2 regions of the Amycolatopsis thermalba genome follow, and region 2 is predicted to be linked to the other one. Evidence: riboswitches for the same ligand, from Rfam matches in the RefSeq annotation. Region 2 holds a riboswitch; the other holds the start of a gene.
What was found. Region 2 has a riboswitch for S-adenosylmethionine ahead of L1857_RS15505 (aminotransferase class V-fold PLP-dependent enzyme). Riboswitches for the same ligand answer to the same signal wherever they lie in the genome.
Positions count from the first base shown of each region.

Region 1: it holds a riboswitch for S-adenosylmethionine, as region 2 does, so the genes downstream of both, L1857_RS32895 (methionine ABC transporter ATP-binding protein) here and L1857_RS15505 (aminotransferase class V-fold PLP-dependent enzyme) in region 2, are expected to answer to the same signal.

Region 1 covers NZ_CP091196.1:6,795,497-6,799,626, reverse strand. Annotated here, with positions in the region: gene L1857_RS32905 (resuscitation-promoting factor) at 1-391, shown strand, start outside; gene rsmA (16S rRNA (adenine(1518)-N(6)/adenine(1519)-N(6))-dimethyltransferase RsmA) at 578-1,438, shown strand; SAM riboswitch class I at 1,503-1,593, shown strand; gene L1857_RS32895 (methionine ABC transporter ATP-binding protein) at 1,781-2,794, shown strand; gene L1857_RS32890 (MFS transporter) at 2,846-4,130, opposite strand, start outside.
Region 2 covers NZ_CP091196.1:3,208,399-3,212,528, reverse strand. Annotated here, with positions in the region: gene L1857_RS15515 (RluA family pseudouridine synthase) at 1-584, opposite strand, end outside; gene lspA (signal peptidase II) at 581-1,156, opposite strand; gene L1857_RS15505 (aminotransferase class V-fold PLP-dependent enzyme) at 1,229-2,551, opposite strand; SAM riboswitch class IV at 2,587-2,701, opposite strand; gene L1857_RS15500 (potassium/proton antiporter) at 2,748-4,130, opposite strand, start outside.

The sequences.
Region 1 (4,130 bases), 3.6 Mb from region 2:
CACCGCGGGCAAGAAGCTGGTGACCTACCGGATCACCAAGCGCAACGGCAAGGAGACCGCCCGCGAGGAGCTGTCGACCAAGGTGCTGGTCGAGGCCAAGCCGAAGATCGTCCGGGTCGGCACGAAGCAGCCGGTGATCAGCGACAGCGCCATCTGGGACGCCATCGCGAAGTGCGAGTCCGGCGGCAACTGGTCGATCAACACCGGCAACGGCTACTACGGCGGCCTGCAGTTCAACAAGAGCACGTGGGACGCCTACGGCGGCGACCAGTACGCGGCCTACCCGCACCAGGCCACGCGCGAACAGCAGATCGCGGTGGCGACCAAGGTGCGCGACGACCGCGGCGGCTACGGAGCCTGGCCGGTCTGCGGCGCCAAGGCGACCAGCTGACCCCCCGAGCAAGACCATGATGACCCCGGCCGGTGGCCGGGGTCATCTTTTTTTGCGGGTGGCCTGCCGCGAATGCGGAACTCGCGCGCGGGGACGTGGGACTCGCGGACCTGAGCGTGGGACTCGCGCGCGGGAGCGTGGGACTCGCGGTGGTGGGGGTGGGGCGGGCCAGTAGCATCACCAGACGTGACAGCACTGCTCGGACCAGCCGAGATCCGGGGCTTGGCCGCCGAGCTGGACGTCCGTCCCACGAAGAAGCTCGGCCAGAACTTCGTGCACGACCCCAACACCGTCCGCCGCATCGTCGACCTCTCCGGAGTGGGCGACGGCGATCACGTCCTCGAAGTCGGCCCGGGCCTGGGTTCGCTGACGCTCGGCCTTCTGGACTCGGGGGCCACGGTCACCGCCGTCGAGATCGACCCGGTCCTCGGGCAGCGCCTGCCGGTCACCATCACCGAGCGCGCGCCCGAAGCCGTCCCCCGGTTCACCGTCCAGATCCGGGACGCTCTCAAGCTCCGGCGCGCGGACCTGGCCCAGGAGCCCACGCACCTGGTCGCCAACCTGCCCTACAACGTCGCCGTCCCGGTGGTCCTGCACCTGCTCGCCGAGCTGCCCTCGCTGGCGCACGGCCTGGTGATGGTCCAGACCGAGGTCGCCGACCGGATGGCCGCCGGCCCGGGCAGCCGCATCTACGGCGTCCCCAGCGTGAAGCTCGCCTGGTACGGCCCGGCCCGCAAGGTCGCGCCCGTGCCCCGCGCGGTGTTCTGGCCGGTGCCCAACGTGGACTCCGCGCTCGTCGCGTTCGAGCGGTCCGCGGAACCGGTGTCGGACGCGAACCGGGACGAGGTGTTCGCCGTCGTGGACGCCGCCTTCGCCCAGCGCCGGAAGACCCTGCGCGCCGCGCTGGCGTCGTGGGCCGGTTCGGGGGAGCGGGCCGAGGCGATCCTCCGCGCGGCCGGTGTCGATCCGCGCACCCGGGGCGAGCAGCTCGGGGTAAGGGACTTCGCCAGGATCGCGGCGAGCAAGTCCTTACCACCGTTGGTGTGATCTCGCACCTGATCCGCGCCGGGGACTTGCCAAAAAGATGTGAAGTCCGTTCTACTCTTTGAGGTATCCATCCCGAGCGGCTGAGAGACCTGGCTCGCCGAAGCCGCAGCAACCACCCCACCCGGGGCAGGTGCTAACGCCAGGACCGATGGAGGATTCCTGTGTATCGCACGATGCTCACGAGGCGCCGCGTCGTCGACGAATGTCGTCGCACGGTCTGTGCGTGTCGTCGCTGACCGCTTCTGAACCACCACTTTTCCCTGTCTTCGCCTGACCGTCCGCACTGGACGGTCGCCTTGGTGTGCGGTCGGCGCGTTCGCGCCTGTTGTGCTGGAGCCATTCGTGATCACTGTCGAAAACCTGACCAAGTCCTTCCCCGGTGCCGCCAAGCCCGTCCACGCCCTGCGGGACGTGAGCGTCGAGGTGCCCGCCGGCGCCCTGTTCGGCGTCGTCGGCCCGGCCGGCTCCGGCAAGTCCACCCTGACCCGGTGCATCGCCCTGCAGGAGAAGCCCGACCGCGGTGTCGTGCGCCTGGACGGCCTGAACACCACCGGCCTCGACGGGCGGCGGCTGCGTGAGGTGCGCCGCCAGGTCGCGGTGCTGGACGCGCAGCCGGTGCTGCACGCCGAGCGCACCGTGGCCGGCAACGTCGCGGCCCCGCTGGAGCAGCTCGGCCTGGACGGTCCGCAGCGCCGCAGCCGCGTCGGCCGCCTGCTCGACCTGGCCGGCCTGACCCAGCGCGCCGCGCTGCGCCCGAGCGAGCTGACCCCGGGACAGCGCCGCCGCGTCGCGCTGGCGCGATCGCTCGCCGCCGGCCCGGCCGTGCTGCTCGCCGACGACCCGACCGCCGGTGTCGGCGCGGAGGAGACCGGCGGCGTGCTGACCGTCCTCGACCGCGCCCGCGCGGAGCTGGGCGTCACCGTGCTGCTGACCACCCAGGACGGCGCCGCGGTGCGGCGCGTCTGCGACGGGGTCGCGGCGCTGGAGGACGGGCGGCTCGTCGAGCAGGGCACCGTGCTGGAGCTGCTGGCCAACCCGGCGAGCAAGGTCGCGCAGAGCCTGCTGCCCCCGATCGACACGCCGCGCAGCCAGTCGTCGAGCTACGACCGGTCCGTCGACGTCGTGCTGATCGGCTTCGCGGCCGTCGGCGCGCTGCTGCCCGAGGCTTCCGCGCGGTTCGAGGTCGAGCTCGCCACGATCGGCGGCGGCCTGACCCGCGTCGGTGACACCCCGGTGGCCCGCTTCCGGGTCGGCGTCAACGGCAGCCAGGCCGACGCCGCGCTGGCGTGGATCGCCGACCGCGGCGCCTCCGTCGTGCACCCGAAGGAAGGCCCGAAGAGCGTCGTCGCGGCCTGATCCCGCACACGGCAGGAGGGGCGTCCCGTCCGGGACGCCCCTCCGCTCGTCTCACTTGCGGACGAGGACCCCGACCGCGATAGCGCCGAGTGCCACGATCCCCGCGGCCCAGCCGTTCGCCACGGCGTACCCGTGCACGGTCGCCGCGGGCAGGGCCAGCCCGGCGGCCGAGGCGGTCGCGCTCGCGGCGATCGTGTTCAGCGACGCCGTGCCGATCGACGCGCCGACCTGCTGGGAGGTCGTGATGAACGCCGACGCCACCCCGGAGTCCGCCGGCTCCACCCCGGCGGTCGCGATGTTCATGACCGTCGGCATCGCCAGCCCGGCGCCGGCCCCGAGCACCAGCGTCACCGGCAGGATGAGGCTCCAGTAAGACGTGTCGACCGACAACTGGGTCAGCCCGGCGAGCCCGGCCGCCATCAGCAGGAGCCCGATCACCAGCAGCGGGCGCGGCCCGGTCCGCGGGATCAGCCGCCGCGTCAGCAGGGTCGAGACCGTCACGTTGGCCGCCAGGAACGGCAGGAACGCCAGTCCGGCGCCGAGCGCGCCGAAGCCCATGATCGCCTGCAGCTGGTAGGTGACGAACAGGAACATCCCGAACATCCCGAACGCGGCGATCGCGATGGTCAGGAAGCCCGACGAGCGGGTCCGGTCGGCGACGACGTGCAGCGGCAGCAGCGGGTTCCCGACCCGGGCCTGCCGGAACACGAACCCGGCCAGCAGCACCACCGCGGCGGCCAGCGTGCCGAGCACCACCGCCGAACCCCAGCCGCGGCCGGCGGCCTCGGACAGGCCGTAGACGAGGCCGGCGATCCCGGCGCTGCCCAGCACCGCGCTGAACCAGTCCAGCCGCGTCGACCGGTGGCCCGGCACCTTCGGCAGCACGAACCAGCCCGCGACGGCGGCGGCGACGGCGATCGGCAGGTTCACGTACAGGCACCAGCGCCAGGACGCGTACTCGGCCAGCGCGCCACCGGCCACCAAGCCGAGCGCGCCGCCGGACATCATGATCGCGCTGAAGATCCCGAACGCCTTGGCCCGCTCCTTCGCCTCGGTGAACGTGATGGTCAGCAGCGAGAGCGTGGACGGCGCCAGCAGCGCGGCGAAGACCCCCTGGGCCGCGCGGGCGGCGATGAGCAGGCCAGGCCCGGAGGCCATCCCGCCCAGCGCGGAGGCGGCGGCGAAGCCGAGCGCGCCCACGATGAGCGTGTTCTTGCGGCCCAGCCGGTCGGCCAGCCGCCCGCCGAGCAGCAGCAGACCGCCGAAGGCCAGCGTGTAGGCGCTGATCGTCCACTGCCGGGCGACGTCGGACATGCCGAGGTCGGCCTGGGCGGTG
Region 2 (4,130 bases):
CGGGGGTGCCGGTCGATCGGGGCGTCGATCGTGCCGCGCGTCGGGTCCGGGTGGCCCTGCACGACGGCGTGGTAGCCCTTGTCGACGGTGCGTTCCTTGAACGCGCGCTTGAGCACGGTGTAGGCGTGCTCGCTCTTGGCCACGACCATCACGCCGGTGGTGCCGGCGTCGAGGCGGTGCACCACACCCTGGCGCTCGGCCGCGCCGGAGGTGGAGACGCGCAGCCCGGCCGCGGCGAGCCCGCCGACGACGGTGGGCCCGGTCCAGCCGGGGCTGGGGTGCGCGGCGACGCCGACCGGTTTGGCCACGACCACGATGTCGTCGTCGTCGTGGAGGATGCGCAGGCCCTCGACCGGTTCGGCGATCACCTCGACCGGGTTGTCCGGGTCGGGCAGGGTCACCTCGAGCAGCACCCCGGCCGAGAGGCGGTCGGACTTGCCGGCGGGACGACCGTCGAGCAGGACGTCGCCGGACTCGGCCAGCTCCGCGACGACCGTGCGGGACAGGCCGAGGAGTTTCGCCAGGCCCGCGTCCACGCGCATGCCGTCGAGCCCGTCCGGGACGGGCAGCATCCGGGCGCTCAACGCTTGGCTTTCTTGACGGAGCCGTCGTAGTCGCGGCCGAGCAGGGACAGCAGCACGATCAGCACGCCGCCGACGCAGATCGCCGAGTCGGCCACGTTGAAGACCGGCCACACGTCACCGTCGGGCGCGAACAGCGACACGAAGTCCACGACGTGACCGCGCAGGACACCGGGCGCGCGGAACACGCGGTCGACGAGGTTGCCGAGCGCGCCGGCCAGGATGAGCCCGAGGCCGATCGCCCAGCCGGCCGAGCGCAGCCGCTTGGCGAACCAGATCAGCGCGACGACCACCCCGAACGCGACGATCGCGAACACCCAGGTCATGCCGGTGACGCCCAGGCCGAAGGCGGCGAAGGGGTTGCGGATGAGCTGCAGGTAGACGAGCCCGCCGAGCACCCGGACCGGCTCGTGCCCCTCCAGGGTCGCCACGACGACCGACTTGGTCACGACGTCCACCGCGAACACGACGATCGCGATCACGGCCAGCAGCAGGGCGCGCCGCCGGGGCGGGGGCGCCGGCTGCTCGTCCGGCACGGTGTCCGGGTCCGGGGAGGGCTGGGGGTCACTGCTCACCCCGCCATTGTCCACGCCTGCCGGGAGGGCCCCCGGCGCAGGCCGGGAAACGCCCGGAACCGCCCACACCGCTCAGGCCAGAAACCCCGGCAACGGCCGCGGATCCGGGCACGGCGCCCACCGGCCCTCCACCACCCCGTAGGTCCACCGGGCGCCGCGGGCGACGATCTGCCGAAGCGCGGTCACCAGCCGGTCGATGTGCTCGGCCGTGGTGCCCAGCCCGAGGCTCACCCGCAGCGCCTGCTGCCCCTCCCCGCCGGTGCGCTCCACCAGCCGCCGCACCGCGATGTGCGCGCAGAACGCGCCGTCGCGCACGCCGATGCCGTACTCGGCCGACAGGACCGCCGCCACCCAGCCCGGCTCGAACCCGTCGAGCACGAAACTCACCGTGCCGACCCGCTCGGCCGCGCCGTCGAACAGCCGCAGCTCCGCCAGGTCCGGCACCGCCGCCAGCCCCCGCGTCAGCCGCTCCAGCAGCTCCCGCTCGTGCGCCACCACCGCGTCCCACGACCCGGCCAGCTCCTCGCACGCCACACCGAGCGCGTACACGCCCACGGTGTTGGGCGAACCGGCCTCGTGCCGCTCGACCCCGCTCTGCCACGCCACCCCGAGACCGTCGCCGTCGCGGCGCACGGACTTCGTCGCCCCGCCGCCGGCCAGGTACGGGTCCGCCGCGCGCAGCCAGTCGCCCCGCCCGATCAGCGCGCCCGCCCCGAACGGCGCGTACAGCTTGTGCCCGGACAGCACGACGTAGTCCACGTCCAGCTCCCGCACCGAGATCGGCCGGTGCGGAGCCAGCTGCGCGCCGTCCAGGGCGACGCGCGCGCCGTGCCGCCGGGCCACCGCCGCGATCTCGGCCACCGGCAGCAGCTCGCCGGTCACGTTCGACGCGCCGGTCACGACCACCAGCCGCGGCCCCTCCGGGCACTCCGCCAGCGCACTGTCCACAGCGGACACCGCGGCCAGGCGCGTGTTCGGCAGCGGGATCCGGCGCACGTTCGGGCCGCGCCACGGCAGCAGCGCCGCGTGGTGCTCGGTGTCGAACAGCACCACCGACGTGTGCCGGGGCAGGCTGCGGGCCAGCAGGTTCAGCGCGTCCGTGGTGTTGCGGGTGAACACGACCGCGTCCGAGGACCGCGCGCCGACGAACCGGCGCAGCACGTCACGGGTCCGCTCGTAGACCTTTGTGGACACCTGCGAGGCGAACCCCGCGCCGCGGTGCACGCTGGCGTAGTGGGGCAGGAACTCGTCCACCGCGCGCCGCACGGACTCCAGGCACGGGGCGCTGGCCGCGTGGTCGAGGTTGGCGTAGTCCAGCTCCCCGCCGGTGACCAGCGGAACGGCCGCGGCTGCGGTGACGGCGGGGGTGGTGACGCGATCGAGAGCGAGAGTCATCGGAACGGCTCCTCGGGTCCGGGGACCCGCACCGGGGTCCGCGCTTGCCCGCCGCACCTCGCGACGAGCCAGGTCCTCACCCGGGGCACCCCACCGCGGAAGGAGGGTTGCCGGCCAGCGAGCCGGGGCTTGGCGCTGGCACTCATGACCTACGCCGACACAGTAACCGATCGTCCCCGCGGCGCGCCAGCGGGTCTCACGTGCCGGACTCGCCCTTCCAGCGCGCCAGCGGCCCGGCCCGGTCCACCGCGCGGATGCGCCGCTCGGCCGCCTCCCGCGCGGACTCGGTGCTCACGATCAGGATCTGGTCCCCGCGCTGCAGCCGGTCGGTGCGCTGCGGGGTGAAGCTGCGGCCGTCGCGGACGATCAGGCTCAGCGACGCCCCGGACGGCAGCCGCAGCTCGGACAGGTACACGCCGTGCAGGCGGGAGCCGGGCTGGATCTTGACCTGGAGCAGCTCGGCCTGCAGCTCGTCCAGCGGCGCGGCGTCGACCTGGACCTCCTTCGGCTCCGCGTCCCCGGGCAGCCGGAGGATCCGCGCGAGGCGGCCCAGCGTCAGCCCCTGGACGAGGGTGAGCACGATCACGAGCACGAACACGGCGTCGACGAGCCGTTGCGCACCGGCCATCTGCTCGGACAGCGGGATCATCGCCAGCACGATCGGCACCGCGCCGCGCAGCCCCGCCCAGGACAGGAACACCTGCTCGCGCAGCGGAACGCGGAACGGCAGCTGCGTGACGAGCACCGACACCGGGCGCGCGAGCAGCAGCAGGACCGCGGCGGCGATCAGGCCGGGCACGATCGACTCCAGCAGCCGCCCGGGTGAGGCGAACAGGCCCAGCAGCACGAACAGCCCGATCTGGGCGAGCCAGCCGAGACCCTCCGCGAAGGACACCGTGTCGGACCGGTGCGGCAGCCGGGCGTTGCCGAGCACCACCGCGGCGACGTAGGTGGCCAGCAGCCCGGACGCGTGCAGCAGCTGCCCGGACGAGTAGGCCACCACGCACACCGCGACCGTCGCGAGTGGATAGAGACCGGTGGCGGGCAGCGCCGCGCGCCGCAGGGCCCAGGCCCCGGCGAAGCCGAGCACCAGGCCGAGCGCCAGGCCCGCGCCCAGTTCGTAGACCACCAGCAGCGGCAGCGACCAGTCCACCAGGGTGCCCTGGGCCAGCACGACGACCGCGATGTAGGCCGGCGCGTCGTTGATGCCGGATTCCAGTTCGAGGGCGCCCACCAGTCGTTTCGGCAGGCCCGCGCTGCGCAGCACGGAGAACACCGCGGCCGAGTCGGTGGGGGCCAGCACCGCGCCCCACAGCAGGGCGGTCCGCCAGTCCAGGCCGAGCAGCCAGTGCAGGGCGGGCCCGGTGATCGCGATGCTCAGCCCGACCGCCACTGTGGACAGTGCCACTCCCTGGCCCAGCGCGGGTTTCACCGCCGACCAGCGGGTGGTCAGGCCACCCTCGGTGAGGATCATGACCAGGGCGGCCAGGCCCAGCGCCTGGGTGAGGAACGGGTCGGAGAACTGGATGCCGAACCCGGCTTCGCCGAGCAGCACGCCGATCGCGAGGTACAGCAGCAG